DNA from 3 places in the Kribbella sp. NPDC004875 genome. Region 3 is predicted to be linked to each of the others. Evidence: riboswitches for the same ligand, from Rfam matches in the RefSeq annotation. Region 3 holds a riboswitch; each other region holds the start of a gene.
What was found. Region 3 has a riboswitch for thiamine pyrophosphate ahead of thiS (sulfur carrier protein ThiS). Riboswitches for the same ligand answer to the same signal wherever they lie in the genome.
Positions count from the first base shown of each region.

Region 1: it holds a riboswitch for thiamine pyrophosphate, as region 3 does, so the genes downstream of both, ACFYRH_RS04475 (purine-cytosine permease family protein) here and thiS (sulfur carrier protein ThiS) in region 3, are expected to answer to the same signal.
Region 2: it holds a riboswitch for thiamine pyrophosphate, as region 3 does, so the genes downstream of both, thiC (phosphomethylpyrimidine synthase ThiC) here and thiS (sulfur carrier protein ThiS) in region 3, are expected to answer to the same signal.

Region 1 is NZ_JBIALI010000001.1:939,624-949,858, reverse strand. Features, by position in the region: gene ACFYRH_RS04515 (ABC transporter ATP-binding protein) at 1-296, opposite strand, end outside; gene ACFYRH_RS04510 (ABC transporter transmembrane domain-containing protein) at 293-2,053, opposite strand; gene ACFYRH_RS04505 (MFS transporter) at 2,233-3,663, shown strand; gene ACFYRH_RS04500 (GTP pyrophosphokinase family protein) at 3,647-4,663, opposite strand; gene ACFYRH_RS04495 (ATP-binding protein) at 4,969-6,162, shown strand; gene ACFYRH_RS04490 (DUF3152 domain-containing protein) at 6,367-7,236, shown strand; gene ACFYRH_RS04485 (hypothetical protein) at 7,266-8,129, shown strand; gene ACFYRH_RS04480 (alpha/beta fold hydrolase) at 8,126-8,785, shown strand; TPP riboswitch at 8,804-8,920, shown strand; gene ACFYRH_RS04475 (purine-cytosine permease family protein) at 8,915-10,235, shown strand, end outside; gene ACFYRH_RS04470 (cation:proton antiporter) at 10,179-10,235, opposite strand, start outside.
Region 2 is NZ_JBIALI010000001.1:117,985-128,219, forward strand. Features, by position in the region: gene pstB (phosphate ABC transporter ATP-binding protein PstB) at 1-583, shown strand, start outside; gene ACFYRH_RS00575 (hypothetical protein) at 666-1,088, opposite strand; gene ACFYRH_RS00580 (DUF4190 domain-containing protein) at 1,325-2,020, shown strand; gene ACFYRH_RS00585 (DUF2752 domain-containing protein) at 2,045-2,479, opposite strand; gene ACFYRH_RS00590 (RDD family protein) at 2,585-3,337, shown strand; gene ACFYRH_RS00595 (RDD family protein) at 3,445-4,029, shown strand; gene ACFYRH_RS00600 (hypothetical protein) at 4,033-4,587, opposite strand; gene ACFYRH_RS00605 (transposase) at 4,584-5,183, opposite strand; gene thiC (phosphomethylpyrimidine synthase ThiC) at 5,346-6,968, opposite strand; TPP riboswitch at 6,960-7,093, opposite strand; gene ACFYRH_RS00615 (lysophospholipid acyltransferase family protein) at 7,131-7,886, shown strand; gene ACFYRH_RS00620 (hypothetical protein) at 8,086-8,565, shown strand; gene ACFYRH_RS00625 (anion permease) at 8,791-9,789, opposite strand; gene ACFYRH_RS00630 (DUF47 domain-containing protein) at 9,792-10,235, opposite strand, start outside.
Region 3 is NZ_JBIALI010000001.1:280,776-291,010, forward strand. Features, by position in the region: gene ACFYRH_RS01350 (DUF5937 family protein) at 1-72, shown strand, start outside; gene ACFYRH_RS01355 (glycosyl hydrolase) at 174-2,720, shown strand; gene ACFYRH_RS01360 (LacI family DNA-binding transcriptional regulator) at 2,935-3,930, opposite strand; gene ACFYRH_RS01365 (NUDIX domain-containing protein) at 3,980-4,369, shown strand; TPP riboswitch at 4,371-4,482, shown strand; gene thiS (sulfur carrier protein ThiS) at 4,472-4,675, shown strand; gene ACFYRH_RS01375 (thiazole synthase) at 4,677-5,450, shown strand; gene ACFYRH_RS01380 (DUF6807 family protein) at 5,425-7,290, opposite strand; gene ACFYRH_RS01385 (RidA family protein) at 7,352-7,738, shown strand; gene ACFYRH_RS01390 (serine hydrolase) at 7,735-8,607, opposite strand; gene ACFYRH_RS01395 (LysR family transcriptional regulator) at 8,604-9,479, opposite strand; gene ACFYRH_RS01400 (MBL fold metallo-hydrolase) at 9,735-10,235, shown strand, end outside.

The DNA.
Region 1 (10,235 bases), 660 kb from region 3:
CGGGTGAGCCGCGTGAACACGGTCTGCACCGCGAGGGCGATCACGAAGGCGGTCACGACGTACGGGAGCTTCACGTCGGTGTGGCCCTCGGACAACTTCTGCACGACGTTGCCGAGCAACCACGGACCCACCATGGCGCTCAGGGCCGTCACCGCGTTCACCAGCGTCAGCCAGAAGAACGCACGGCGGTGCCGGCGGAACAGTGTCTTCAAATAGGCGCGTACGGTCACGCCACCTGCCACCGGGAGCCGCACTACTTCCTGTGGGGCCGCCGGGTCGTACTCCGGGCGCTTCACACGGACTCCTCGAGAGTCGATTCGTCTTCACGGGTCACGACGGCGCGGTACCGCGGGTTGGTCTGCAACAGCTCGTGGTGCGTACCGACCGCTTCGACGCGGCCGTCCGGCACGAACACCACCCGCTGCGCGCGGTCCAGCATCAGAGGGCTGGACGTGAACACCACTGTGGTCCGGCCGGCCCGCAGCAGCTGCAGGCCGTCGGCGATCCGCGCTTCGGTGTGCGCGTCCACCGCACTGGTCGGCTCGTCGAGCACGAGCACCTGCGGGTCGACGTACAGCGAACGGGCCAGAGCGACCCGCTGCCGCTGACCACCGGACAGGGATCGCCCGCGCTCGGTCAGCACCGCCTGCATCGCGTCGGACTCACCAGCGGGCAGCGTCTGCCGCAGTACGTCGAGAATGTCCTCGCACTGCGCCGCTTCCAGCGCCGTCTCCGGCGAGACCGCACCACTGGCCGGTACGTCGAACAGGTCGCGCACCGTCCCTGACAACAGCACGGGGTCCTTGTCCTGCACCAGGACGACCGTCCGCGCGGAGTCCAGCGGGAGGTCGTCCAGCGCGACGCCGTCGAGCAGCACCGACGCCTCGCCGTCGGCGTTCGGGCTGTGGCCACCCAGCCGGTCGGCCAGCAGACCACCGGCGTCCGGGTTGCCCGAGACCACCGCGGTGAAGCTCCCGGCTGGGACGTGCAGACCGGTGACCGGGTCCAGCAGGTCGCCCTCCGGCGTCTGTGCCTCACCGGTGGCCTTGGTCGCGTCGGTCCGCTGCAGCGCCAGCACACGCGCGGCCCGGCGGGCCGACACCTTCGAGAAGATGAACGCGCTCGCCGTCTCCTCGAACGTGTGCAGCGGCACCAGCATGAACGTGACGAACCCGTACGTCGTGACGAGCTCGCCGACCGAGATCTTGCCGGACGTCACCAGGTGCACGCCGAGCCAGACCACGACCACCAGGAACAGACCGAACAGCAGCACCTGCAGAGCCGCGATCAGCGCCCACATCCGGGCACTGCGGACCGCGCTGCTGCGGTACTGCTGGGAGGCCTCGCGGTAGCGGTCCAGGAACAGCTGCTCACCGCCGATGCCGCGCAGCACGCGCAGACCGGCGACGGTGTCGGCGGCCAGCTCGGTGGCCCGGCCGCCCTTGGCCCGCTGCTCGTCCGCGCGGCGCTCCGCGGGACCCATCAGCGGGACGATCGAGAACGCCAGCACCGGCACGGCGACCAGGACCACCAGGCCGAGCTGCGGTTCGTACAGCATCAGGCCGACGACGACCGCGAAACAGGTCAGCAGGGCGGCGGTGAACCGGCCCAGGACCTCGACGAACCACCCGATCTTCTCGACGTCGCCGCTGCTCACGGCGACCACCTCGCCGGCGGCGATCCGGCGGGTCAGCAACGAGCCCAGCTCCGCTGCCTTGCGCATCAGCAGCTGCTGCAGGCGGGACGCCGTACTGATCCAGTTCGTCACCACGGCGCGGTGGAAGAACGAGTCGGCGGCGGCCTTGGCCGCGCCGAAGACCAGCAGCAGTGCACCGGCCAGCATCAGCTTGGGCCAGGAAAGGTCGATCGCCGCCTGCACGGCGAGACCGACGGCGACCGGAGCGGCGGCGATGCCGCCGAAGAAGACAAGCCCCCAGAAGACTGCGAGGGCCTGCCCGCGCAGCTGCTGGTGCTCCAGCCAGAGAATGAGTCGGAGGCCGGATCGGGTGTCCGGCACACCCGGATCGGCGAACGGAATGAGGCGCAACGACATGACGTCTCACAAAGAGGCATAGAGGGATGAGAGAAGGTGCCTGACCAGGCGAATGGAACAAGCGTAGGCGTGCCCGCCGACAACCCGTCAAACCGTTTTCCGGGCCTGTGGCGAACCTCTCGGGAATCGTTTCCGGAACCGGGTAGTACAGTCTTCAACGGGCGATCGGAAGGAGCCGGGTGGAGGAGCTGACGCGCGGGCGGCGGCTGCTGGTTCTCGGCATCTGTTGCTCCAGCCTGTTCATCGTCGGGCTGGACTCGACCATCGTGAACCTGGCCCTGCCGGCCATCCGCTCGGAGCTCGGAGCGTCGGTCGAGAAACTGCAGTGGACGATCGACGCCTACACCCTGGTGCTGGCCAGCCTGCTGATGGTGTCCGGCTCGACAGCCGACCGGATCGGGCGGCGCCGGACGTTCCAGGCCGGACTGGTCGTGTTCGGCATCGGGTCGTTGCTGTGCGGCATCGCGCCGACCGTGAACCTGCTGATCATCTTCCGGGTGCTGCAGGCCGTCGGTGGTTCGATGCTGAACCCGGTGGCGATGTCGATCATCACCAACACGTTCACCGACCCGCGCGAGCGCGCGCAGGCGATCGGCGTCTGGGGTGGGGTGGTCGGGCTGAGCATGGCGGTCGGACCGGTCGTCGGCGGTTCGCTGGTGGACGGGCCGGGGTGGCGGTTCATCTTCTGGATCAACGTGCCGGTGGCCCTGATCGCCGTACTGATGACCGCGTTGTTCGTGCCGGAGTCGCGATCCGCCGTACCGCGGCGGATCGACCCGGTGGGGCAGGTGCTCGTCGTACTGCTGCTCGGTGGACTGACCTACGGAGTCATCGAGGGACGGTCGGCCGGGTGGGGGTCGCCACTGATCCTCGGGTGCTTCGCTGTGGCCGTGGCGGCGCTGGTGGCACTTGTGTACTACGAGGGGCGCCGGAAGGAACCGCTGCTCGATCCACGGTTCTTCCGGAGCGCGCCGTTCTCGGGCGCCACACTGATCGCGGTGTGCGGGTTCTCGGCGTTGTCCGGATTCCTGTTCCTCAACTCGCTCTATCTGCAGTCGGTGCGTGGGTTCAGCGCGCTGCACGCCGGTCTGCTGACGTTGCCGATGGCAGCGATGACTGTGGTGTTCGCGCCGGTGTCCGGCTGGCTGGTCGGCCACCGGGGTCCACGGGTGCCGCTGGTGGTCGCTGGGACGATGCTGACGGCCGCTGGGCTCATCTTGTCGCGGTTGAGCACCGATACCCCGACGGTGCTGTTGCTGGTCGGCTATCTGGTGTTCGGACTCGGTTTCGGCATGCTGAACGCACCTATTACCAACGCGGCGGTGTCTGGCATGCCGCGAGCCCAGGCAGGGGTCGCTGCGGCGATCGCATCCACCAGTCGCCAGGTTGGAGCCTCACTGGGCGTCGCAGTCGCCGGTACGGTGCTGACTGCGCGGTTGGTCGGCTCTTTCGAGACAGGGTTCGTCGACGCGGCTCAGCTCTGCTGGTTCATCATCGCAGGCTGCGGACTGCTGGTCCTCGTGCTGGGACTCATCACAACCACGCAGTGGGCTCGCCGTACCGCGTCTGCGGTCGCAGACGAGCTGTCGGAAGCTAAGGCTGCTCGATGAGGCCGGCGCGGGTCAGCGCCTTGAGGCGGCCCTTCAGGATCTTCTGGCGGCGCTCCTCGCCGGGGAACAGTTCCAGGTAGTCCGGTCCCTTCGCGGCGAGCAGGTCGTCGTCGAGGCGGCGTACCGTGCCGGCCGGGGCCCGATGGGTCATGGCGGCCTGTACCGCCCGGCTGTCGATGCCCGTGAGGAGTTCAGTGAGTTGCTCCTCGGTCGTGACGCCGAGGCGGTGCAGCACACCGAGGATCCAGGTGTAGTGCGTCGTCTTCGCGTGCGGTGCGTCCGGGTAGCGACGGGTCAGGTACGTCGTCAGCGTGGCCGTGGTGAGATCCAGCGGAGCCTTGTCCGAGGCGGTCGCGGCGAGCTCGCGGTACAGCCGGTCGATCTCGGTGAACTCGTTGTCGGCCAGCTCCATCAGCGCCGCGGCCAGCAGGAACCGCCGGTCGAACTCCGGCTTGCGGTCCGGCGGGATGTCCAGCTTGTACCGGATGTCGTGCTCGAACTCGGCCCACGCGTGCTGAACCGCCGTCCGCACCTGGATCTCCATCACCAGGTTCTTCAGTACGGCGTACTCCGGCAGTTCGCGGCGGTGCTCGTTCAGCCGGACCAGGTAGTGCTTGCTCGCGTACCCGAAGACGCCCTGCGCCCGGGTGTGCGCACCCATGTCGGTGTGCTCGACGATCTCGAACTCGGCCTCGATCACCTCGCACACCCGGTCCACCGCCTCGACCAGGAACGTGATCACCCGGGCCGCGACCAGGTCGGTGATCTGGTTCAGCGGATCGTCGTACTTCGGCCGCGCGGGATCGTCCGGGTGCGGTTTCGAGGCCTTCGCGAGGAACGACTCCGGGTCCTTCGCGCGGGCCGTCGCGGTCAGGTAGTTGATGCCTTCCTCTTCACCGATCAGTTCGTTGATCAGCGCCTCGAGCTTGCGCGCGCCACCGACGTACTGCTGGTGCACCCGTTCGTACAACGCCCCCGCTTGCGGAGCCCACTCCACCATGGGCGGAACCCTAGTGCCCCGGCCCCGCACCCCGCCTCGCCGCCAGGCGAGTTCCTCGCTTCGAGCCGACTTTGTGCACCGCGTCCGTACGTTCCGCGTCCGAAGGCACGGAACGGGTGCACAAAGTCGGGTGCTAGCGGTTGCTGGCGGGTGCTGGCGGGTGCTAGCGGTTGCTAGCGGTTGCTGGGGGTTTCTAGGGGTTTCTTGGGTTTTTGGTAGAGAGGGGTAGAGAGTGCTCGCGACACGCTCTGGTTCTTGATTGGTCAATCTACGGAAAACGCTAGACGGGCTCATACAGTGAAAGCATGGATCCGATCCGGAATCCCTATGCGCCCGGCGCCGGTCAGCGGCCGCCTGAGCTGGCCGGACGCGACACCGAGGTGCGGCAGTTCGAGGTGGTGCTCGAACGGGTCGCGGCGGGCCGGCCGGAGCGGAGCCTGGTACTCAGCGGGCTCCGGGGTGTCGGTAAGACAGTGCTGCTCAACACGCTGCGGTCGCAGGCGATCAAGCGAGCATGGGGGACCGGGAAGATCGAGGCGCGACCGGATCAGAGCGTCCGGCTGCCGATCGCGCAGGCGCTGCACACCGCGATGCGGGAGCTGGGACACCGGCACCGCGACGACGAGCGGGTCGACCAGTTCAGCGCCGTACTGAAGGCCTTCGCGTTGCGGACCGCGGCGAATGACCGGAAGGGCATCCGGTGGCACCCGCCGGTCGACGTGGCGGCGGCCAAGGGGCGTGCTGACTCCGGTGACCTCGAGATGGACCTGATCGAGCTGTTCACCGACGCGGCGGATCTGGCCGGTGATTTGTCTGTCGGGGTCGGGTTGTTCATCGACGAGATGCAGGACATCAGCGCGGACGACCTGTCCGCGCTGTGCGCTGCCTGCCACGAGATCTCGCAGCAGAGCGCGCCATTGGTCGTTGTCGGTGCTGGGCTGCCGCATCTGCCCGCCGTACTGTCTGCCAGCAAGTCGTACTCCGAGCGGCTCTTCCGGTACATCCGTGTCGACCGGTTGGCGCGCGACGCGTGCGACCGGGCGTTGATGATCCCGGCGGAGAGCGAGGGCGTGCAGTACGACGAGGAGGCGCTGGACGAGCTGTACGCGCAGACCGACGGCTATCCGTACTTCGTGCAGGCCTTCGCACACTCCACGTGGGACCACGCACCCACGTCACCCATCACCATCAAGGACGTGGCTGTGGCGGCACCCGAGGCGTCGGCCGAGCTGACGGTCGGCTTCTTCGGCTCGCGGTACGAGCGTGCGACTCCGGCCGAACGCGAGTACATGCGCGCGATGGCCGAGCTCGGCATCGGTGTCGACGACGGCGCCGTCCCCACCGCCGAAGTCGCCAGCACCCTCAACCGCAAACCCCAGTCCCTCTCACCCGCCCGTGACGGCCTCATCAAGAAAGGCCTCGTCTTCTCCGCCGAACGCGGCACCGTAGCCTTCACCGTCCCCCACTTCGGCAAATTCCTCCGCACCCGCACCGCCTGACCTCCGCGCACTCCACAGCCGAGCTCCACGCGTACGAGGGGATGACCGTTGGTGTGAGGGGTTCTGCGTTGGTGTGAGAACCGAGAACCCCCACCACGAGGGGATAACCCACCGGCTCGCGGGCAGGTGTAGTGGTTGCTCGGCGGTTCTTGGTGTGAAACGGGGGTTTCGGGGTTCTGTGATGACTCTGTAGGGTCAATTACCATGACCACCCGGCGGAGCGGCCAGTCTGCGGACGCGGCTGGGCGGAAGCGGCGTGCGGGGCGGCACAGTCGGCGGAAGTCGTACAAGGGCCAGTGGCTCACGGTGACTGCGCTGGCGGTGCTCGGGACCGTGGTGGTCGCGCATCCGGATGTGACGCATCAGGCCAGCCTCGCGGCCGAAGTGGTTGCGGGGGCCGGCAGTGCGGTGCGCGAGGAGCCGGACAACATCGCGGCGCCTCCGCCCAGTGCGACGCCGATCGCGACGCCGACGCAGAAGTTCACGACACCGTTGCGGCCGGCACCGAGTCTGACGCGCAAGCCCAAGGGTGCGAAGCCGAACGTGCTCGTCTCGACCGGGAAGCTGGCCGTGGTGCCGGGCTTCAACAAGGCGAGCGGTGTCAAGGACAAGCTGACGTACCGCGTGGAGATCGAGCAGGGCGTGACGGTGAACGGCGCCGCGGTGGCTGCCGCGATCCACAAGACGCTGACCGACCCGCGGGGCTGGCAGGCGATCCATCCGGTGAACTTCGAGCGGACGGACAGCGTCAACGCCGATCTGCGGATCATCCTGGCGACGCCGACCCTGACCGACAAGCTGTGTCTGCCGCTCGACACCGGCGGTGAGGTGTCCTGCCGCGTCGAGGACCGGGTGGTACTCAACGCGAAGCGCTGGATCTACGCGATCCCGGCGTACAACGGGAACGTCGAGCTCTACCGCAGCTACCTGGTGAACCACGAGGTCGGGCACGCGCTCGGCCACGGCCACTCGACCTGTACGAAGGTGAAGACCCCCGCGCCGGTGATGATGCAGCAGACGAAGGGCCTGGCCGGCTGCCTACCGAACGCCTGGCCGACCATCAAAGCCACCTGAGAGACTGGGTACGACGGGAGGGAGCAGGCATGTCGTCACAGGACTTCCCGACGTACGGCCGGGGCGATGAGCCCGAGCAGCAGCCCAGTGCGGAACAGCACCACTACGCCCCGCCGACGCCGTACGGCGGTGGCAACTACGCTACCGGCCAACAGCCACCGGACGCGCCCGAGTACTACGCGCAACCGGAGCGCTACGGCACACCGCCCGGCCAGTACGGCGTCCCGCCGCAACCACAGCCGCAGGCCCCTGGGCAACTGCAGGGACAGGTGACCGCACCGCACGCCCAGCCCCCGACGTACCGCCCCGGCACCCCGTACGGCGCCCCGTCGCAGCCCGAGCCGCACCAGCTCCCGACGTACGGCCGTGAGGAACCGGTCGCACCGCGTGACCCCCGCGCCGCTCGGGTGGTCGGCCTCGCCGCGGGGATCGCCGCCCTCTACGGGCTGCTCGTCATCTCCGTCCAGCGGGTCTCGCTGCGCGACATCTCGCAGGCGCCGGGCTCGCCGCTCAACCACCCGCTGCGCACGGACGTGATCGACGCGGTCGGTCAGCTGCTTCTGCTCGTGGTCGGTGTGGTCGCGCTGGTGATGTGGTTCCGTGACGTCCGGGCGCGGGTCCGTGCCGGTCGGCAGCTCGAGCCGGGCGAGCTGGTCGGGCTGATCCTGGTCGCGGTGTCCGCGGTGCCGATCCTGGTGTGGCTGGTCATGGTGCTGTCCACCGGTCTGGGTGCCAACGACGAGTCGGTGCACCGGCTGCCGACGGCGTACGGCTGGGGTGGCTTCGGGCTGTTGCTGCTCGCCGCCGGCCTGTTCCTCGGGTACCGCGAGCTGAAGCCCGAGGTACCGAACCCGGTTGTGCAGGGTCCGCCGGCCAAGGCTCCCTGGGAGTGAGCGCACCCGTCGTCCTGGTGCCCGGCCTGGGTCTCGGCCCGGAGTCGTACACCCGGACGGTCGAACACCTGATCACGCCGTACCACCTGGTCACCCTGCCCGGGTACGGCGAACCCGCGGGTGCCCGGGAGGACCTGCACCCACGGGCCCTCGCGGTGGCGCTGGGCGAGAAGATCCGCGAGCGGTCGGTGCTCGTCGGTCATTCGGCGAGCTGTCAGATCGTCGTCGAGGCTGCCGTCCGGTACCCCGAGTTGGCGCACGCCGTCGTCCTCGTCGCGCCGTCGGGTGACGCCCGGATGTCGAGCGTGGACCGAGCGGTGCGCTGGCTCGGGTCCGCCGTACCCGACTCGCCGAAGCTCCTGCGGGTCGTCACCCCGCAGTACGCCCGGACGACACTGCCGACCATCGCCCGGGCCGGCGAGGCCTCCCGGCAGCACGACCTTGCCGCGGTGATTTCGCAGGTCAAGGCGCCGGTGCTGATTGTCCGCGGGCGGCATGACCTGCTCTCGACAGCGGAGTGGGTCGATCGGCTCGCGACGCTCAGCCACGGCGAGGCCCGCACCCTCGACACCGGCGCCCACATGCCGATCGTCACCAACGGCCCCGAAGTGGCGACTCTCATAGAACGAGCAGCCACTCTTCCGGAAAGTCGCTGACGCGTTAGAGTTAACGCGTCAAACCTCTGCGGGAGCTCGCACCGAGTAGCGCGGGCTGAGAGGGCGACAGCTGGGTCGCCGACCGCCTGAACCTGACCGGGTAATGCCGGCGTAGGGAGTGGGTCACTCATGACCAGTACTGCTGTCCGTTCTGCGAGCACCACCGAGGCGCCGCTCGTCCTCACCACCGACGCGCCGCGGACGCTCGGGTTCTTCGACCAGTTCACGCTGTGGGGGAACTTCGGGATCTCGCTGTTCGGTCCGGTCACCGGTGCGCTGGTGGCGGCGTACACGGGCTCGCTGTGGCAGGGTCTGCTCGCGGTCGTGGTCGGTTGTGGGATCGGTGCGCTCGTGCTCGGCGGTGCGGCCGTGTTCGGCTCGCAGACCGGGGCGCCGGCGATGGCCTGTCTGCGCGGGCTGTTCGGCCGCCGCGGCTCGATGGCGCCGACCGTGCTGAACATCGCGCAGAACGTCGGTTGGGCGACGATGGAGATCATCGTGATCTCGCAGGCCGCGGTCGCGGTGACGAGCGAGCGCTGGCGCTGGGTGTTCGTCGTACTCGCGGGCATCATCGCGACGACGATGGCGGTCCGGCCGCTCGGCAGCGTGAAGATCCTGCGGAAGTTCATGGTCTGGCTGGTGCTGCTCGCGTCGATCTACCTGTTCGTCCAGGTGCTCAGCAAGCCGGCGCACACGCTGCCCCAGGACAACGTGTTCGGCTTCTGGCCGGCGGTCGACCTCGCCGCGGCCGGTGTGGTGTCGTTCGCCCCACTAGCTGCCGACTACACGCGCCACTCGCGCACTAATAAGGCTGCTTTCGGCGGCTCCGCACTCGGCTATGGCCTGGCCGCGATCGGGTACTACGCCCTCGGTGTCGTCGCCGTCGCAACGCTGCAGACCAACAGCGATGACGTGATCACCGCGCTGGTCACGCTGCCAGCCGGCGCGATCGCACTGTTCGTGCTGCTGGTGGATGAGGTCGACGAGGCGTACGCGAACGTCTACTCGACCACGATGGCCGCCCACAACCTGATCGGCCACGTCGACCGGCGGTGGATCTCCGTCGCGATCGGTGTGATCGCCACCGGTATCGCGCTGTTCATTGACCTCGGCAACTACACGCAGTTCCTGTACCTGATCGGCTCGGTCTTCATCCCGTTGTTCGCGGTCGCGATCGCGGACTTCTTCATCGTGAGCAAGATGAAGTGGGACGTCTCCGATACGGCGAAGTTCCGCTGGCAGCCGACGCTCGCGTGGCTGATCGGTTTCGCGGCGTACCAGCTGGTCAATCCGGGCACCGTCAGTGGATGGTCGCCGTTCTGGACCGACATCCAGCAAGGGCTGTTCAACCACCAGCCGGTGCCGACCTGGCTCGGTGCGACCTACACGTCGATCATCGTCTCGATGGTGGCTGCTGTACTGCTCGGCCGGATCGGTCGGCGGCCGGCTG
Region 2 (10,235 bases), 160 kb from region 3:
GGTGATGCTGGACCAGCAGGACCTGTACGGCTCCGGGGTCGACCCGGTCGCGGTCCGGCGGGTCGTCGGCATGGTGTTCCAGCGGCCGAACCCGTTCCCGACGATGTCGATCTTCGACAACGTCGCGTCCGGCCTGAAACTGAACGGTGTCAAGGACAAGAAGAAGCTCACCGAGGTCGTCGAGTCCTCGCTGCAGGGCGCGAACCTGTGGAACGAGGTCAAGGACCGCCTCGACAAGCCCGGCGCGGGCCTGTCCGGTGGACAGCAGCAGCGGCTGTGCATCGCCCGGGCGATCGCGGTCGAGCCCGAGGTGATCCTGATGGATGAGCCCTGCTCGGCCCTGGACCCGATCTCGACGCTGGCGATCGAGGACCTGATCGAGAAGCTGAAGGACAAGTTCACCGTCGTGATCGTCACGCACAACATGCAGCAGGCGGCGCGGGTCTCGGACCAGACCGCGTTCTTCAACCTGGCCGCGACCGGCAAGCCCGGCCGGCTGATCGAGATGGCCCCGACCAAGCAGATCTTCTCCAACCCGTCGGAGAAGGCGACCGAGGACTACATCACCGGCCGCTTCGGCTGATCCTGGGTACGACGCTGCGCTGGACCACGCTGCCGGCCGCCGCGACGAGACCTGTCGCGGCGGCCGCTGCTTTCAGAACCCCTTACACACAAAGCGTCCGGGCGAAGTTGACCCGGGCAAGCACATCGGCGACATCGCGGGGGGAACCGACGCCGACGTGGGTGTTGTGGGTGCGGTTGCCGTTCTGCACGGTGACCTGGACGAAACCGGTGGTCCGGCGCTCCTTGCAAAGCAGAAAGAGCAGCCCGAGCAGGCAGGCCAGCGCGAAGACGATCGCCAGGATGATCGCCCAGGCGGGGATCTTCTCCTCGGTCCGCGACATGTCCATCGCCGACCAGTTCGCGCCATGTGTCGGCAGCACGCCGGCCGGGGTCACGATCCGCTGCTGCTCGACCGAGATGTCGCCGACGGTGACCAGCACCGGACCGGCCGGCAACGCCTGCAAGGGCATCTGCGGCTGCTGGTAATGCCCGCCGACCGGCGGCGGGAACGCTCCAGGGGCCATCCCGTAAGGACCTGGTTGTGCCTGTGGGGCGGCCTCGAAGGCGGGAGGGGCGGAGTACTGCACCGGGAGGTGGCGGGTCGGTTCGCCGCCGGGAACCTGACCGGGTACCGGTTCACGAGGGGTTTCAGTCACAGGCAGACCCTAAGCGTTCCGCGGCCCGGTGTGGGGGCGTGACCGGGAACCTGTGGAAAAGATAGCCTGCGAGGATTCCTCGACGTTCTCAGAAGGGAACCGCGGTGAGCACACCGACGCCACCTCCCGGCGACGACCAGAACGACCAGAACCGGCCGCAGGACACCCCAGAGACCCCGGGTGAACAGCCGAACCCGTACGGACAGTCCGATCCGTACGGCCAGCCGGGTCAGCAGGGCCAGCCGGGTCAGCCTGAGCAGCCGGGCCAGTACGGCCAGCAGCCGGGCCAGTACGGGCAGCCTGGTCAGTACGGCCAAGAGCAGCCCGGTCAGTACGGGCAGCAGCCCGGCCAGTCGCAGTACCCGGGTCAGCCGGGGCAGTACGGCCAGCAGGGCGGTTACGGGCAGCAGGGCGGCTACGGCGAGCAGCCGGGTCAGCCTGGTCAGTACGGGCAGCAGCAGGGCTACGGCCAGCAGGATTACGGGCAGCAGGCCGGTTACGGTCAGCAGCAGGCGGGTTCGTACGGGCAGCAGCCCGGCCAGTACGGCTCGTACGGTCAGGGCCAGGCCGGCTACGGCTACGGCGCGCAGCCGCAGAGCAACACCCCGCAGACGCTGGCCATCATCGGCATCGTCTGCTGGTTCTGCTGCGGTATCGCCTCGGTCGTCCTCGGTCTGATTGCGCAGGGCAAGTTCCGTGAGCAGGGCCGTCCGGACACGCTGGCCAAGGTCGCCTGGATCGGCGGCATCGTGTCGATCGCGCTGTCGGTCGTCGGCTCGATCATCAACTACAGCAACTGACCCGCGCCCCCGGCTGTCCGGTTCTCAGTGCAGGTTGCGTGCGACGCCGTACACGGCGAGCAGGACGAGCACGCCCTTCAGCACCCAGTCCGCGGCCCGCGGACTCATCGACAGCCGGGGCAGGCGCACCAGTCGCAGTGACTCGAGCGTCCAGGCGAGCACCTGGTAGCCGAGGGCAACACCAACGAGCGGCCCGAGCACCAGGATCACCGGGTTGAAGTGCCATGCGGCGCCCAGATCGCCGCGCAGCAGGGCCGCCGCCATCCGGGTCGATCCACACAGCGGGCAGTTCAGCCCGGTGGTGGCGTGCAGGATGCACGGGATGCCGAGACCAGACAGCTGGTACACGCCGGCCAGTGCGAACCCGCCGACACCGACCGCGGACAGGCCCCACACGCGGCGGTCCAGCGGCTGGACCGGTCCGGCGGGCCGAAGTACGACGCTCTGCGAGACGCTCACCCGACAACGGTAACTCTCATCACGTGGGATCCGTCGAGGGGTCTGAGCCGTCCGACCACTAGCCTGCAACTCACTCCTCAACAGTTATTCATAGAAGGGATCGTCGTGAGCACTCCGACGCCACCGCCGGGTTACGGCCCGCAGGACCCACAGCAGCCGGGTCAGTACGGCCAGCCAGGCCAGTACGGTCAGCCCGGTCAGCAGCAGGGCCAGTACGGGCAGCAGCCCGGCTACGGCGGCCAGCAGCCGGGCTACGGCCAGCAGCCCGCTCAGCCGGGGCAGTACGGGCAGCAGTACGGTCAGCAGCCGGGCTACGGGCAGCAGCCGGGATATCCCCAGCAGCCGGGGCAGTACGGGCAGCAGCCCGGTCAGCCGGGCCAGTACGGGCAGCCGTACGGCGGCCAGGCGGGCTACGGCCAGTACGGTCAGCCGGGCGGCTTCGGCGGCGGCCTCCCGGGCAACCTGGCCGCATGGCCGAACCGGGTCGGTGGCGCGCTGATCGACGGTCTGATCGTCGGTGTGCCGTACGGTATCGGTTCCGCCCTGTCGAACAGCAGCAGCTCGGGCGTGGCGATCATCGCGATCGTCTTCTACCTGATCGGCATCGGCCTGGCGATCTGGAACTACATCATCCGCCAGGGCAGCACCGGTCAGACGGTCGGCAAGCAGGTGCTCGGGCTCAAGCTCATCGGCGCCGAGACCGGTCAGCCGCTGGGCGCCGGCAAGACGTTCCTGCGTCAGCTCACCCACATCCTCGACAGCGCCTCCTGCTACATCGGCTACCTGTGGCCGCTGTGGGACGAGAAGCGGCAGACGTTCGCGGACAAGATCAACAACACGTACGTCGTCAAGCTCTGACACCGGCCTGACGACTTCCGGACGCCGTGGCCTGAACAGGCCGCGGCGTCCGCTCGTTCCGGCCGAGTCCGCGATACTCGTGCCCAGGCACCCAGAGAGGACCCCTCGTGACCACCCCTCCCTCAGGCCCGTACGGCGGCCCTCCTCCCACCCCGTACGGCGGTCAGTACCCGCCTGGCCAGCCGGGGCAGTTCCCGAACCAGGGCTACAACCCCTACGGACAAGGCGCTCCGGGACCGGCCGGCTACGGGTACGGCTACGCGCCGCCCGGCCGCCTCGCGGACTGGCCGATCCGGGTCGGCGCCTCGCTGCTCGACTCGCTGCTCACGGCCATCCCGGCGATCGCCGGCGTGCTCGTCGCGTTGATCGTCAACGGCGACCAGGAGGAGCTGGGCGCGGGCGGTGGGATCGCGATGATCGGTGGCTTCGTGGTGGCGTTCCTGGTCTGGGTGTGGAACCGCATCGTCCAGCAGGGCCGGACCGGTCAGTCGTTCGGCAAGAAGGTGACCGGGCTGCGGGTCGTTGACGCGCACAACGGTCAGCTGATCGGCATGGGCAAGACCATCGGTCGCGAGGTGTGCGCGCAGATCTTCAACCAGCTCTGCCTGCTGAACGTGCTCTGGCCGCTCTGGGACGACAAGCAGCAGACCTGGCACGACAAGGCCGTCGGGGACGTCGTCATCCGCCCCTGATCGTCAGTGCGAGCGGAGCAGTCCGGCGCAGGTGACCGCCCACAGCACGCTGGTGAACGTGCCGATGATGAAGCGCTCGGCGACGGCCTGTGGGGTGACCGACGCCGGCTGATCGGGACTGCGGAGCTCCGGGTACCGCGCGAGGCCCTTGATCGCCAGCACGATGGCAATGCCTTCCGGCCAGCCGGAGACCAGGGCGGCGTAGATGGCCATCCGTTCCAGCGCACCGATCAGGGCGCCGCCACGCAGTACCTCGCCGGCTTTCTGGGTCGACTGTGCTCTGGTGTTGCCCCGGTCGGCCAGAGCCATCACAGAGGTTGTCAGCGGCCCACCGCCGATCACTGCCAACCCCCCGGCCAGGAGGAGCAGTACGTTCCACCAGCGTTCGGCCCAGCCCGTCACTCCGTGACCGGCCAGGAGCAGGACGCCGACGGTGGCCAGGCAGGCCAGCATCACGCCGCTGATGATGATCTCGAGGTTGGAACCGGACTTCGGCACCCACGCGAGGACGGCGAGGACCAGCGCGGCAGCGGTCAGCGACAGGACCAGTGCCGTCACGCAGCGACTCCCGCGGCCAGCAGGTCGGCGGCAAGCACCCGTCCGCGTTGTTCCTCCGCGAATCCGGCGGCCTGCGCCCGCTGCGTCACCGCAGACTGGCTGATGCCGAGTTTCACGCCGATCTCCCGCCTCGTGAGTCCTTCTGCCAGCAGGTCCGCCACCGCCCAGCCACGGTCGCTGCGCCGGCGCAGTACGGACGCCATCAGCCAGAGCACCGTTTCCACCTGCTCCGCGGTCCGGGTGTCCGATCCGACCACGTTCAGGTGGTGCGGGCTGGACTTGGCCCGGGTGACCGCCTCGCGGGCGAACACGAACGCGTCACCGCTGCCGGCCCGGGTACTGCGTGGCAGTGGCTCGACGACCGCGCCGACACCGAGCCCGACGTACCAGCTGTCGGCGCGGAGCAGCTCGACGATCACGTCGATCGTCGGACGGGCCTCGGAGAGCACGCCCTGGACCTCGTCGCCGGCGGTCCGCTCGAACTTCCGCAGCAGTCCGGTCCGCCGTGGGCGGCGGTTCAGGGAGTTCAGTAGCTCGGGTACGAGATCGCTCGTGCTTCGGCTGCCGCGCTGATCTACGGTGAGAACGAAGACCATCCCTGTACCTCCTTCCGAACGGCTTAAGGCTACAGTCTTATTCACGTAGAGTGAAGGCCAAAACCTGAATCGCTTCAGCCAACTACTCCCCGTATCCAGTCTCACAGGCAGTCGCCCTGCCGGGCCCGCTCCCGGCGACCGGCCGGGAGCGGGGATCGGCGATCAGTCGGTGATCGGCAGGTAGAGCTTCTGATCGGTGGACCTGAAGGTCTCGGACATCTCCGCGAAGCCGGCCTCGATGGCCTCGGTCGAGGTCAGCCCGTGCTCCTCGGCGTAGGCGCGGATGTCGGCGGTGATCCGCATCGAGCAGAACTTCGGGCCGCACATCGAGCAGAAGTGCGCGGTCTTCGCGGGTTCGGCGGGCAGCGTCTCGTCGTGGAAGGACCGTGCGGTGTCCGGATCCAGCGAGAGGTTGAACTGGTCCTCCCAGCGGAACTCGAACCTTGCCTTGGACAACGTGTCGTCCCAGGCCTGCGCACCCGGATGCCCCTTGGCCAGGTCCGCCGCGTGCGCGGCGATCTTGTACGTGATCACGCCGGTCTTCACGTCGTCCCGGTCCGGCAGCCCGAGGTGTTCCTTCGGCGTGACGTAGCAGAGCATCGCCGTACCCAGCCAGCCGATCTGCGCGGCGCCGATCGCCGACGTGATGTGGTCGTAGGCCGGCGCCACGTCAGTTGCCAACGGCCCCAATGTGTAGAACGGCGCCTCGCCGCAGAGCGCCTCCTCGAGCCGCACGTTCTCCGCGATCTTGTGCATCGGAACGTGTCCCGGCCCCTCGATCATCACCTGGACGTCGTGCTCCCAGGCGACCCGCGTCAACTCCCCGAGCGTTCGCAGCTCGGCGAACTGCGCCTCGTCGTTCGCGTCCGCGATGCATCCCGGCCGCAACCCGTCGCCCAGCGAGAACGTCACGTCGTACTCGCGGAGGATCTCGCACAGCTCCGCGAAATGCGTGTACAGGAAGGACTCCTGGTGGTGCGCGAGACACCACGCCGCCATGATCGACCCACCCCGCGACACGATCCCGGTGATCCGCCGCGCGGTCAGCGGCACGTACCGCAGCAGTACGCCGGCATGCACGGTCATGTAGTCGACACCCTGCTCGCACTGCTCGATCACCGTGTCGCGGTACACCTCCCACGACAGCGCGGCCGGATCGCCCTTCACCTTCTCCAGGGCCTGGTACAGCGGCACCGTCCCGATCGGCACCGGCGAGTTGCGCAGGATCCACTCCCGCGTCGCGTGGATGTTCTTCCCGGTGGACAGGTCCATCACCGTGTCCGCGCCCCACCGGGTCGCCCAGACCAGCTTCTCGACCTCTTCCTCGATCGAGCTGCTGACGGCGGAGTTGCCGATGTTCGCGTTCACCTTCACCAGGAACTTCTTCCCGATGATCATCGGCTCGCTCTCCGGGTGCCGCCGGTTCGCCGGGATCACGGCGCGGCCGCGCGCGACCTCGTCGCGAACCAGTTCCGGATCGAGTCCTTCCCGAAGGGCGACGTACCTCATCTCCTCGGTGATCACGCCGGCCCGGGCGTGCCCGAGCTGGGTCCGCGGCTCGCGGCCGGCGATCCACTCCTGCCGCAGCGCCGGCAGTCCGGCCTGGACGTCGATCCCGGCCGACGGGTCGGTATACGGACCGGACGTGTCGTAGAGGTCGAAGTGCTCGCCGTTGGTGAGGTGGACGCGCCGCGCCGGCACCCCGAGGTCCCCCCGGTAGATCTTCTCCGAGCCCGAGATCGGGCCGGTGGTGACCGCCGGACGGATCGTGCTGACATTCACCATGCTGGTGCTCCCTACGCCGGAATTACCCGGACAGGTTCGGCGGTCGGCGGCGCCGGCCAGGTGTCGAATCCCTGGGCCAGCCGCCCTCTCAGCCCACTACGGTGCGAGCTCCCGCGATCTCAAGTTGTCACCGCTACTCTATCGAGCCGGTACCTTCTAGGGATGCGCGACCTCGTGTACCCGCCCGTCATCGCCTTCGCGAAGACCGCCTTCACGGTGCTGGACCTGCAGATCCGCCGGACCGGCACCGAGCACGTCCCGCGCACCGGCGGGGCGCTGATCGCGATCAACCACATCAGCTACGTCGACTTCGTCCTCGGCGGGTACGGCGCTCTGCCGGCCAGGCGGCTCGTCCGGTTCATGGCCAAGGAGGTGCTGTTCCGCAATCGGTACTCGGGTCCGTTGATGCGCGGGATGCACCACATCCCCGTCGACCGGGACGCGGGCGCGGAGTCGTACCAGGAGGCGATCCGCTATCTCGGCGCGGGCGAGCTGGTCGGGGTGTTCCCGGAGGCGACGATCAGCCGGTCGTTCGAGCTCAAGGAGTTCAAGTCCGGCACGGTGCGGATGGCCGCGGAGGCCGGCGTGCCGGTGCTCCCGATGATCCTGTGGGGCACGCAGCGGATGTTCACCAAGGACCACCCGCGGGACTTCTCCCGGCACCGCCCGATCGCGATCAGCATCGGCGCGCCGATCACGGTGACCGCGGACGACGACCCGGCCGAGGCGACCGCGCACCTGCGGTCGACGATGGCCGGGATGCTCGACGAGACGATCCGCGGCTATCCCGAGCAGCCGGCCGGCGCCTGGTGGCTGCCGGCCGCGTACGGCGGCAGCGCGCCGACCCCGCAGGAGGCCGAGCGACTGGACCGCGAGGAGCTCGCCCGTCGCGCCGAGAAACGCGAGCAGGCGAACTGACTCCGGACCGCTCGGTCCGTTATGGCGCGGACAAGACCTTGACCCTCGACCCGGATCGAGGGTACGAAAGCACTCGTTGACTGAACAGGAACCTGGGGGGTCCCTGTACGGCGGGTCGCCATCGCGGCCCGGGTACTGAACGGCGGGGAAGGTCTTGTTCGATTCACCGGAAGAGCTACATCTGTTCGACCCAGGGGCGATGACCCCGGCGCCGCACGTGGCCGAGCACATCCCGGACGCGGGAGCGTTCTTCGTCGAGTGGGCGGTCCAGGGGCTGACCACGGAACGCGCCCGCGAGATCGAGTCCGCGGTGAACGGGCGACGGAACCAGAACGGCTGGTTCCCGCTCGAGACCCTGGACAGCATCGGCAGCAAGGGCTTCTGGCGCGGCCCGCTGACCTATCTGGCCCGGATGACGGCCGACGACCCGCAGATCCTCCAGGAGTGGGCCACGGACGGCCTGCGCGGCGAACAGATCGCCCGCATCCAGGCGACGGTCGACCACCTGCTGCACCAGCAGGGGCACGCGGCCGCGGCGACCTGGGCGGTGGCGGTCCGGCCGCGGATGTACCTCGACGCCGAGGTCCTCGGCGACCGACTGCTGGCCGCGTGGGAGTACAACCTCGGCTCGATCCGCGCCAAGGACGTGGCCAAGGCAGTCCGCCGCTGGAACCGCTAGCAGCTGGTACGACGGGCAGCCGCCAGACCGCCCGTCGTACCTCCTGGGCCTCTAGTGGAACTGCGGGATGATCAGGTACAGCCCGTAGAGCACGGCCGAACGACAGGTCCATGCGACCACTTCCCCAGGGGCGTGCGGAGGATCGGCAATGCCGATCGACCGTAGGCCGGGTGAGTGATTCGAAATGAACCGGTTCGGACACCGGGAGCGAGGATTGCCGAAGGGTTACTCGAGGATCCGGTGGACGATCTCGTAGACCAGCGCGGCGACGATCCCGGCCGCCGGGATGGTCAGCACCCAGGCGGTGACGATGCCCTTGGCAACACCCCAGCGAACCGCGGACAGCCGCTTGGTGGCGCCGGCGCCCATCACCGCGGAGGTGATCGTGTGCGTGGTGGAGACCGGGGCGTGCAGGCCGATCGCCATCACGTACAGCACGGTCGCGGAGATCGCCTCCGAGGCGAACCCGCGGGCCGGGTCGAGGTGGATGATCCGGCGGCCGAGCGTCCGCATGATCCGCCAGCCACCGGAGTAGGTGCCGAGCGAGATCGCGGTCGCGGCGGCCAGCTTCACCCAGACCGGGATGCCGTCGCCGGCGTTCGCGTGCCCGGTGGTGAGCAGCGCCAGGAAGATCACGCCCATCGTCTTCTGGGCGTCCTGCAGGCCGTGGCCGAGCGCCATCGCGGCCGCCGACAGCGACTGCGAGAGCCGGAACCCGCGCGTCGTCTTGCCGGGGTTGCGGTTGCGGAAGAGCCAGAGGATCGCGGTCATCAGCAGGAAGGCGCCGGCGAACCCGACCGCGGGCGACAGCACCATCGGGATGACGACCTTGTCGACGATGCCGGACCACAGCACGGTGCTCGCCGAGGCGAGGCCGGCGCCGACCAGGCCGCCGATCAGCGCGTGCGACGAGGAGCTGGGCAGGCCGAAGTACCAGGTGATCAGGTTCCAGGTGATGGCGCCGACCAGGGCCGCGATCACGACCACCAGGCCGTGCTGGCCCGAGGGGGTCTCGATGATGCCCTTGCCGACCGTCTCGGCCACCTCGGTGCCGAGGAAGGCGCCGAGGAAGTTCATCACCGCGGCCATCCCCAGCGCCACCCGCGGCGTCAGCGCGCGCGTCGACACCGAGGTGGCGATCGCGTTGGCGGCGTCGTGGAAGCCGTTGGTGTAGTCGAAGCCGAGGGCGATCACGACGACGGCGATGACGAGCGCGAGCTCCACGCTCAGGACTCCTTGACGGCGATCTGCTCGACCGTGTTGGCGACGTGCTCGAAGGCGTCGATCGCGGCCTCCAGCAGGTCGACCACGGTCTTCAGCTTCATCACGGTCAGCGCGTCGTACTCGCCGCTGAACAGTTTGGCGATCAGCCGCCGGTGGACCGCGTCACCGGTGTTCTCCAGCCGGTTGATCTCGATCCAGTACTCGGCCAGGTCCTTCATGGTCCGCAGCCGCGGCATCGTCTCCGCGGTCAGCTGGGCGGCCCGCTGGAGTACTTCGATCTGCTCGGCGATCTCCTCCGGCAGCTTCTCCAGGTTGAAGAGGTGGACGGTGTCGACCGCCTCCTCCATGAAGTCCATGACGTCGTCGAGGTCGGACGCCAGCCGGTAGATGTCCTCGCGGTCGAACGGCGTGACGAACGTCGAGTTGACCCGGCGGATGATCGAGTG
Region 3 (10,235 bases):
CGCACCGGGAAGCAAGTGCTCTACCGGCCGACCGAACTCGCCGCCCTGCTGACCGGAACCGATCTCGCTTGAGCTGTTGACAGCCCGATCACCCACAGCGATAGTACAAATCGATTTGTACACGTCGTGGCAGCCGACGTCTCACCCACACCGCCCTGATTCAAGGAGTCGGCATGAGACGTACCCTTGCCCTCGTTCTCGGAGTTCTCCTCCTCGGCATCGGCACCATCGCTCCCGCGCACGCGGCGACCCTCGCCCTCACCCCGATCACCCTCGGCAACGTGTTCACCGACGGCCAGCCGGTCAAGGTCGGCCTGAGCACCGACGCCGCGTCCGTCACCTGGTCGGCCGCCGACGTCAACGGCACCGTGGTCGCGACCGGCAGCCAGGCGGCCGCGAGCACTCTGCAGGTCTCGGTCACCAACCGCGGCTGGTACCAGCTCACCGTCCAGGCGGGAACGCTGACAGCCAAGACCACGTTCGCGATCCTCAGCCCACTCGGTACGGCGCCGGTCGCGGGCCTCACCACCAGTCGCGTCGGCGACTTCGAGAACGCGGCGGAAGGCTGGACCTTCTACCCGGGCAGCGAGTTCCCCGGAGCCACCGGAGACTTCGTACTCGACAGCACCGACAACCATTCCGGAACCAGTTCCGGAAAGCTGTCCGGGAACTTCGGTGCCGGCGGCGCGTACGTGAGCGTGAACCGTACCGTTCCGGCGGTCGCGGCCAGCAGCCTGAGTTTCTGGGCGAAGTCGCCGAACCTGACTTTCCTGACTTTCCGTATCACCGACTCGACCAACCAGGTACACCAGCAACGCCTGACGTTGTCGGGGGCAACTGATTGGCAGCCGCTGACCGTCAGCCGGTTCGACGGCGGCAAGCAGTACGTCCACTTCGGCGGCGCGGACGACGGCGTCTGGCACGGTCCGGCCAAGCAGATCGAGGTGGTTCTGGACAAGGGCGCGATCAGCGGCGCGACCAGCAGCAGCGTCAGCCTCGACGACTTCACTCTCAACGCGCCGGCGAGCACCCCGACCACCCCGCTGGGCGATTTCGACAGCGCCGCGGAGGGCTGGTCGTTCTATCCGGGAAGTGAGTTCCCGGGAGCGACCGGCGGTCTCGCCTACGACACCGCGTCCCCGCACGCCGGTGCCCAGTCCGCCAAGCTGAGCGGCGAATTCACCGGCGGCGGAAACTATGTCGCGCTGCAACGAAACCTCGTCCCGATCGACCTGAAATCCCTGAGTCTGTGGGTGAAGACGAGCCAGATCTCCGCACTCGGACTCCGCCTCACCGACGCGACCGGTCAGGTCCACCAGCAGCGCCTCGCCCTGTCCGGTTCCACCGCGTGGCAGCAGCTCACCGTCACGCGCTTCGACGGCGGCACCGGGTACCTGCACTTCGGCGGCGCCGACGACGGCGTCTGGCACGGCCCCGCCAAGGCGATCATGCTGACCCTCGACAAGAGCTCGATCATCGGCGGCGGCACGACGGCGGTCGCCAACGTCGACGCCGTCGCCGCGACCACGGCCCCGACGTACCAGGGAGCGGGGACGCACTTCGCGCAGTCGTGGAACCCGGACGTGATTCCGCTGGTGAAGCAATCCGGAGCCGGGACCGCCCGCGACGAAGCCTATTGGCAGGACGTCGAGACGACGCAGGGCGTCTACTCGTTCCCGGCGAAGATCACCAACTACCAGCAGGCGTTCCAGAGCAACGGCCTCGACCCGTTGCTGATCGCCGACCGCGGCAACCCGTTCTACGACGGGTTCAAGCCGCCGACCACCGACGCCGGCCGGGCGGGATTCGCCAACTACGCCGACAAGGTCGCGACCCAGTTCCCGCAGATCAAGAACATGGCGGTCTGGAACGAGTGGGACATCAACGGCGAGGGCGCGGCGTACCAGACTCCCGAGGCGTACGTCGCGTTGCTTCAGGCAACGTATACGAAGCTGAAAGCGAACCACCCGGGCCTGACGGTCGTCGGCGGTAGTGACACCGACGTGACGCAGCAGGCCTGGTTCCAGCAGTTCTGCCAGCTCGGCGGGCTGAAGTACCTGGACGTGGTCTCGATCCACCCGTACAACTACCTCCACGCGCCCGAGAGTCTGGGCACCTTCATCGATCAGGTGCGCGCGACGATCCGGCAGTACAACGGCGGCGTGGACAAGCCGATCTGGATCACCGAGGCCGGCTGGTATACCGGCTCCGGCAGCGCGGCACCGGTCACCGAACCGACGCAGGCGATGTACATGGCGCGGGCGATGCTCAGCGTTCCCGGGCACGACGTCGACCGGTTCTACATGTACGACTTCAAGAACGACGGCATCGACCCCGCCGCCCAGGAGAACAACTTCGGCCTGATCCACCACGAGACCGATGCCCTCGGCAAGTACACCCCGAAACCGTCGTACGTCGCCTACGCGACCGCCGCTCGTCAGCTCCGCGGCGCGACGTTCCTCGGCAAGGAGTTCCCGGGCAACGGCCTGATCGACCAGGTCTACGCGGCCAACGACGGTACGCCGTTCCGCGCGATCTGGGCCGCGAGCGGGTCGAACACGACCGTGACGGTGAACGCGACCGGACCGGTCCAGGTCACCAGCCTCTACGGCCTGTCCAGCACGTTCACGCCAGACGCCAACGGTCAGATCACCGTGACGGTCGGCGTCTGGCCGACGTACATCTCCGGCGCGAATGTGACCTCGGTGACAGCGCCTTAGTGTTCGGCAGCGCTTTGCACGCGCCGTCGTGGCGCCGTTTGGGTGGTTCACCTCAGAAATGGTCCGTTCCCACGCCGCATACCAACTGCTCACGGACAACATCAGGGGTGAACCGCTCAAATGCCTGGCCGGGGTGCCTGGCCGGGGTGCCTGGCTGGGGAAACCGGGGGACGCGCTGGGCTGAGGGACGACCTCGACGTTTCTTGTCACGGCGCTAGGCCGAGTCGCGGCGTACGACGGACGGCGCGAACAGGATGCGCTGCGGCCGGCTGGGGGCCGTTCCCTCCAGCCGGCCCAGCAGGACGCGGCCCACCGACCGGCCCTGCTCGCGGGGATCGCCGGAGACCGTCGTCAGCGCGGGCGACACCAGCGCGGCGGCCTCGATGTCGTCGAACCCCATCACGGCGACGTCGTCCGGGACCCGCAGACCGCGGTCCCGGACGGCGTCGAGCGCACCGATCGCGACCATGTCGTTGGTGCACAGGACGGCGCGGGGAGGGTGCGCGAGGTCGAGCAGTTTGCGCATTCCCGCCGTACCGCCGGCTCGGGAGAACTCCTCGCGGACGATCAGCCCGCGCGGGGCGCTGCCGAGTGCGCGGCGGTAGCCGAGCACACGATCGGCAGGCGGGCCGTCGCCGGCCGGACCGGTGATGAACCCGATCCGCCGATAGCCGCGTTCGATCAGGTAGCGGGTCGCGAGTTCGCCCGCGGCGAGGTCGTCGGACGACAGCACGTCGATCCCCGGCGCCGCCTTGCGGCCACCCATCAGCACGACCGGGATCCCGGCGGCGACGGCGGGCGCGACGTCGGCGGCCTTGCTGTAGTACCCGGCGAACACCATCGCGTCGACGCTGCGGGTGACCATCCGCGCCACCAGGTCCCGCTCGGCTCGCGGCTCGCCGTCGGTGTTCCCGATCAGCACCTGGTACCCGGGTTCACTGACGACGTCGAGCAGCCCGCGCGCGACCGACGGGTAGAACGGGTTGGTGATGTCCGGCACGATCAGCGCGATCGTCCGGGTCCGCTGGGTCCGCAGACTGCGCGCGACCTCGTTCGGCGCCCACCCGAGCTCGTCCATCACCGACCGCACCCTGGCCCGCGTCGCCTCCGACACCGGCCGCCGCCCCGACAACACGTGCGAGACCGTCGTCGGACTGACGCCGGCCCGAGCGGCCACGTCCGAGATGGCGACTCGCCTGCCAGCAGCCACGACATTCCTCCCGCAGGGATCTCGTCACGATGATGACAGGATCGACTGCGTGACGAACGATGTACTGATCGTGGTGGCGGCCGCTGTCGTGCAGGACGGACGTCTGCTCGTCGTGAGCAAGCAGGCGGCGCCGGACGTGTTCTACCTCCCGGGCGGGAAACCCGAGCCGGGTGAGGCACCACTGGAAACACTGACCCGCGAGTTGCGGGAGGAGCTCGGCGTCACGCCGTACAACCCGCGGCTGCTGGCGACGGTCGAGAACCGGGCCGCGCTCGAGGACCAGCAGATGCGGATGACGGTCTACACCACCGACCTGGACGACGTCCCGCAACCGGCCGCCGAGCTCGCCGCGCTGCACTGGATCACCTCTGAGTACGACGTCCACCTCGCGCCCGCAGTACGGGAGCAGGTCCTGCCCCTGATTCGTCAGGCGCTATAGTCGACACGTCCGCGGGAGCTCGCAGGGAGTGGGCTGAGAGGGTGACTACGCCGTCACCGACCGCTGAACCTGAATCGGGTAATTCCGGCGTAGGGAGGAAGCGTGGAATCCGTCTGGGTGAACGGTACGGCGGTCGACGTGCCGAGCGGCAGGTCGGTGGCCGAGCTGATCGCGGAGTACTCCGATCGCGTCACCGGCATCGCGGTCGCGGTGAACCAGAACGTGCTGACCAAGGCCGAGTGGGCGCAGACCACGCTGCGGCCCGGCGACCGGGTCGAGATCGTCAGCGCGACGCAGGGAGGCTGAGATGGACGACCCACTGGAGCTCGGCGGCCGCACGTACACGTCCCGCCTGATCATGGGGACCGGCGGTTCGGCCAACCTGGAAGTGATGGAGGAGGCGTTGATTGCCTCCGGCACCCAGTTGACCACGGTCGCGATGCGCCGGCTCGGCACCGGCCACGAGGGCTCCGTGCTCGACGTGCTGAAGAAACACAGCATCGACGTGCTGCCGAACACGGCCGGCTGCCACACCGCCGCCGAGGCCGTGCTGACCGCGAAGCTCGCGCGGGAGGCGCTGGAGACCGACCTGATCAAGGTCGAGGTGGTCGCCGACGACCACCTGCTGCTGCCTGACCCGGTCGAGCTGCTGGACGCGGTGGACGCCTTGGTGGCCGACGGTTTCACCGTGCTGCCGTACACGAACGACGACCCGATCCTGGCCCGCCGGCTCGAGCAGGCCGGCTGTGCCGCCGTGATGCCGTTGGCCGCACCCATCGGTTCCGCGCTCGGCATCCGCAACCCGCACAACATCGCGCTGATCGCCGAGGCCGCGAATGTCCCGGTGATCGTCGACGCCGGCATCGGTACGGCGAGTGACGCCGCGCTGGCCATGGAGCTCGGGTGTGCCGCGGTCATGCTCGCGACCCCGGTGACCCGCGCGGAGAAGCCCGCGCTGATGGCCGCCGCGATGCGCGACGCGGTCTCCGCGGGCCGGAACGCCCGACTCGCCGGTCGGGTGCCACGGCGCTGGCAGTCCGCGCTGGCGTCCTCGCCTACAACTGGCCTGCCAGCGTTTTAGCCTCCGCCGCGTCGACCGCCCGATCCAGCAGCAGGGCGGTCAGCGAGAGCTGCAGTTCCTGATTCGGCTGCAGCACCAACGGCTCGTCCCATGCGAGCGCCGGGCACGCACCGACGTACTCACCGGTCCGCAGGAACCACGGCCGTACGTCGTCGTGCTGCATCAGCAGCAGCGTGACGTCGCCTTGGACGAAGGCGAGCCACGGGCTGGTCGAACCGAACGCGGCGTCCAGACCCTCGCCGTGGTCGGTCAGCACGGTCGTCTCGGCGGACGGCAGTCGCCAGAAGAGTCCGCCGTACGCCGCTCCCGCGCGGCCGTTCGTCGCGGGACTCTCGATGCGGATCGAGCCGTAGCGGGCGGTCAGGACGCTGCGCCAGTCGAGTCGCCAGCCGCCGGAGGCCAGGTCGCCCGTGAGGCGCCGGCGTTCGACGAGCTGCGGCCGGCCCTGCTCGTCGTACCAGGTGATGTCGTCGTTGAGCGTGCGGCCGTCCTCGATCGTGACGCCGCGGCTGCGTTGCTGACCGTGATTCGTGAGCAGCGCCGGGCCTTGTCCGCGGACGTAGGTCCGGCCACCCCAGTGCGAGGTGCCGTTGACCTGCGCGACCGCGAGCGAGACGCCGTAGTGGTGCCGGTGGTCGACCGGGCTGACCTCGGTCAGTGGATGGCCGCCGAGTGTGCGGACGGGATGCAGGTACGGCCGCGGGGCATGCACCTGCGGCATCCGCCGGCCGAACTCGTACCGCGCGAGCAGCCCCGCGTCGCTCTCGAGCGCGCAGATGTCCCCCTGCTGCTGCCAGCCGACCTGACCGGCCGGACGTTCTCCTTGCAACCGTGGCTCCTGAGGCACCGGCCCGGTGCTCGCCCGCACCGCCAGCCGCAACTCGGGTACGTCGTCCGCCACGCCGCTCGGCGCCCCGATCGACGCGTGCAACCGCTGCCACGCCAGCTCCCCGAGATCCTTCTGCGGGACCCGCACCGTGGTCAGCGACGGTACGGCGAACCGGGCCAGCCCGATGTCGTCCATCCCGGTCACCGAGAGATCGGCCGGTACGGCGACCCCGACCTCGTTGAGCCTGGCCAGCAACCCGAACGCGACCAGGTCGTTGAACGCGACCACCGCGGTGGCCTGCGACTCGAGCACCCGCTCCACCGCGGCGTACCCGTCCTCGATCGAGCGGCCGCACTCCAGCCGGACCAGGTCGAGCCCCGGGATCTCCCGCTCGGCGACCTCGAGGGCCTGCAGCCGGAGCGCGTTCGAGGCGCTCGCCGCCGGGCCGGACAGGAACGCGAGCCGACGATGTCCCAGCCCGACCAGGTGGTCGACGACGATCCGGACGCCGCGGCCGTAGTCGACCACCACCGACGAGACCTCCGGCGGGCCCTGGCGATTGACCAGGATCACCGGTTGCACCTGCGGCAGCAGCTCGCGCAGCCGCTCCTCGTCCAGCCGCGGCGAGACCATGATCAGCGCGTCACAGCGCCGCCGCGCCTCGATCGCGATCGCCGCCTCGGCGCTCGGGTCCTCGTCGGTCTCGGCGACCAGCACCTGGTACCCGGCCGCGGCGGAGGCGTTCGTGATGCCGCGGAGGATCTGCTGGAACAGCGGGTTGCCGAGGTCCGGGACGACCAGCGCGACCATGTCCGTCCGCCCGAGGGACAGGCTGCGCGCCAGGTCGCTCGGCCGGTAGTTCAGCCGGTCCGCGGCGGCGCGCACCCGGGCGACGATCTCAGGGGCGACGCTGAGCCGCCCGTTCATCACCCGGGACACGGTCGCCCGCGACACCTCCGCCGCCCGCGCGACGTCGGCAATCGTGATCGAGTCCTTCGGCGTCCGTCCCACACCGGTATCTTCTCCCGCTGGAAAGCGGTTTCTCAACCCCGGTCCGCGGTATATCTGGGGCATGAGCGAGCTGCGGTATCCACCGGCCGAAGGTGTTGCTCCGGGCAACGGTTACAGCCACGTCGTGACCGGGCACGGACAGTGGGTGGCGATCTCCGGGCAGGTCGCCCTGGACGTGGACGGAAGGTTCGTCGGCCTCGGCGACCCCGGGGCACAGGCCGAGCAGGTCTTCGCGAACCTGCAGGCGTGCCTGACGGCGGCCGGCGCGACCTTCGAGAACGTGGTGAAGCTGACGTTCTTCGTCACCGACATCGGTTTCCTGCCGGCCATCCGCCCGGTCCGCGACCGGTACGTCCCGGGCCCGAAGCCCGCGACCACGGCGGTGCAGGTGGCCGCCTTGTTCAGTCCGGACGCCCTGCTCGAGATCGAGGCGTACGCGGTGATTTAGCGCAGCAGGTCGACGGCGACCCGGGCGGCCTCACCGATCGCCGCGTCCACCCGCGGTTGCCGGAAATCGCCCCGGGCCGCCAGCGTGTAGACCGCGATCGCGAACGCGGACCCACCAGGCAAGGTGACCACACCGGCCTCGTGCCGCAACGCACCGAACGTGCCCGTTTTCCCCGCGACCCGGACCTCGTCGTGCGGGAAGCCCGACGCCAACCGGTGCAGGAAGACCTGCCGGTGCATGGTGGTCTTCAGGTAGCCGGTCTGCTCGGGTGACAGCAACTCCCCCGCCCACAGTCGCCGGAGCAGGAACGTCATGTCCCGCGCACAACTCGCCGACCCGTTCGCCGCTTCGTAGACCCCGGCCGGATCGGTCCGGTCGTTGTCCGCGAGTACGGCGAGCGCCGCATCCGGATCCGGGGCCCCGGTACGGCGTTGCAGGTCGCGCAGGTTGGCCGCCGTACCCCGTCGTACCCAGGTGCGATGCAGGCCGAAGGACTTGAGGATCTCGGCCAGCCGGGACAGTCCGACGATGTCCAGGAGGGCGTCGGCCGACGCGTTGTCGGACACGGTCGCCATCGACAGCGCGAGATCGCGCAACGACACCGTCACCGGGTCAGCGAACGCCGACAGGCCAGTCGGCCCAGCCGTCCGCGCCGATGGCTCGAGCGTCACCCGCTCGCGTGGATCGAGCTCGCCCAGGTCCACCAAGCGGCAGAACCCGGCGAGCAGCGGCAGCTTGTAGACCGACGCCATCGGTACGACGGCATCCGCGTCGAGCTCGACCGTCTGCTCGGGATCGTCGAGCGACACCGCGTGCATCCACCCCCGAACGCCCGCATCCTCGAAGATCCCGCGGATCCGGGCGCTCATGACGCCACCAAGGCTTCCGTGAGCTGCGCCATGACGTCGTTCGGGCGGAGGAACGGCGTACGTGTTCTCGACCAGACGAGGCGGAGGCGGAGCGGCAACGGGTCGTCGGCCAGGCGACGACGCTCGACACCGGGGGCGGTCAGGCCTGGATCTGCCGTCACCACGATCGCCTGACCGGCCGCCGCCATCGCCAAGCCGGCTCGCTCGTCGGTCACCACGACCGTTCCCCCGTCGGGCCGGTGCAGCGCCAGCGTGTCCAGGAACAGATCCCGCGCGGCCGGCGCCTCGGCCCGCGGCCGCACCGCGACCGGCAAACCCTTGAGCTGCCGGAGCGTCACTTCCTCGTCGTCCACCATCGCCGAAGGCACCAGCGCCCAGGTCGGCAGCAACGACACCGGCCCGGCCTCCAGCCCGTCGAGTACGGCGGGATGCTGTACGGCGGCCATCGTCAACCGGCCCGTACTCACCTGGTTCACCAGCGAACTCGTCGGCGCGGTCACCACCGTCACGCGACTGCCCGGAATCACCGCGCCGCACGCCGCGGCAACCGCCGCACCCGAGGACGGCGGAACCTCCGGCGCGAGCCCGATCCGGATCTCCGGGCCTTCCGGATCCCGCGCTACCGCCGCCTGGTGCAGTTCCTCGATCGAGGTCAGCGCCCGGCGCGCATACGGCAGCAGGGCGGCCCCGGCCGGGGTGAGCTCGACACGACCGGCGCCCCGTTCGAAGAGCTTGGCGCCGACCAACGCCTCCAGCCGGCGCAGCCCCTGGGACAGCGGCGGCTGGGTGATACCGACAACTCGCGCCGCATCACCGAAGTGCTGCTCCTCGGCCAGCGCGATGAAAATCTGCAGATGCCTTTCAGTCAGCATGACTGTGTCATGCCGCGCCTCCGGCGCGGGGGTCGTGGGGCTGTGACTCCCGGCCTTCCCTCGTCGCTCCAGTCGCTTCGCTCCCTGCGCTCCTCAGTCCAGGCCGGGAGGCCCCACGACCGGGCTGACCTGCGTTGATATCTCCAGACAATCGCCCCATGCTCAAGAGCATATTCGACACAGCCGATCACCTTCGCCTTGACTGCAGGTCCAGGGACGACGAGAGGAGACAGCGTGAAGGTGAGTCGGAGGGGAATGTTGACCGGTGCGGCGGCCGTCGGGGCGGCGGCGGTCGGAGCGGCCGGCGTGGTCGGTGTCGAGGGGCGCAGCGAGGCAGCCACGGCCGACACCGAGCGGGAGCCGGTCGAGCTGACGTGGTTCGGCACGCACGCGTGGCAGATCCGCTGCGGGAAGAGCGTCGTACTCACGGATCCGTGGCTGACCCGGTTCCACACCGGGACGTTCACGCCGGAGGGAGCGGACCCGAAGACCAAGCTGGTGATCGATCGCAACGTCATCGACCGGCACCTCGGGACGGCGGACGCGATCCTGGTCCACCACGCGCACTACGACCACATGGCCGACGTACCGTACGTCGCGGAGAAGACCCAGGCGACGGTCGTCTGCACCGAGACGCACGCGAACCTGCTGCGTGCGATGAAGACGCCGGACGACCTGCTCTCACCGGTCCGCGGCGGCGAGTACTTCCCGTTCGAGGGCTTCACGATCGAGGTCTTCCCGTCGCTGCACTCCTGC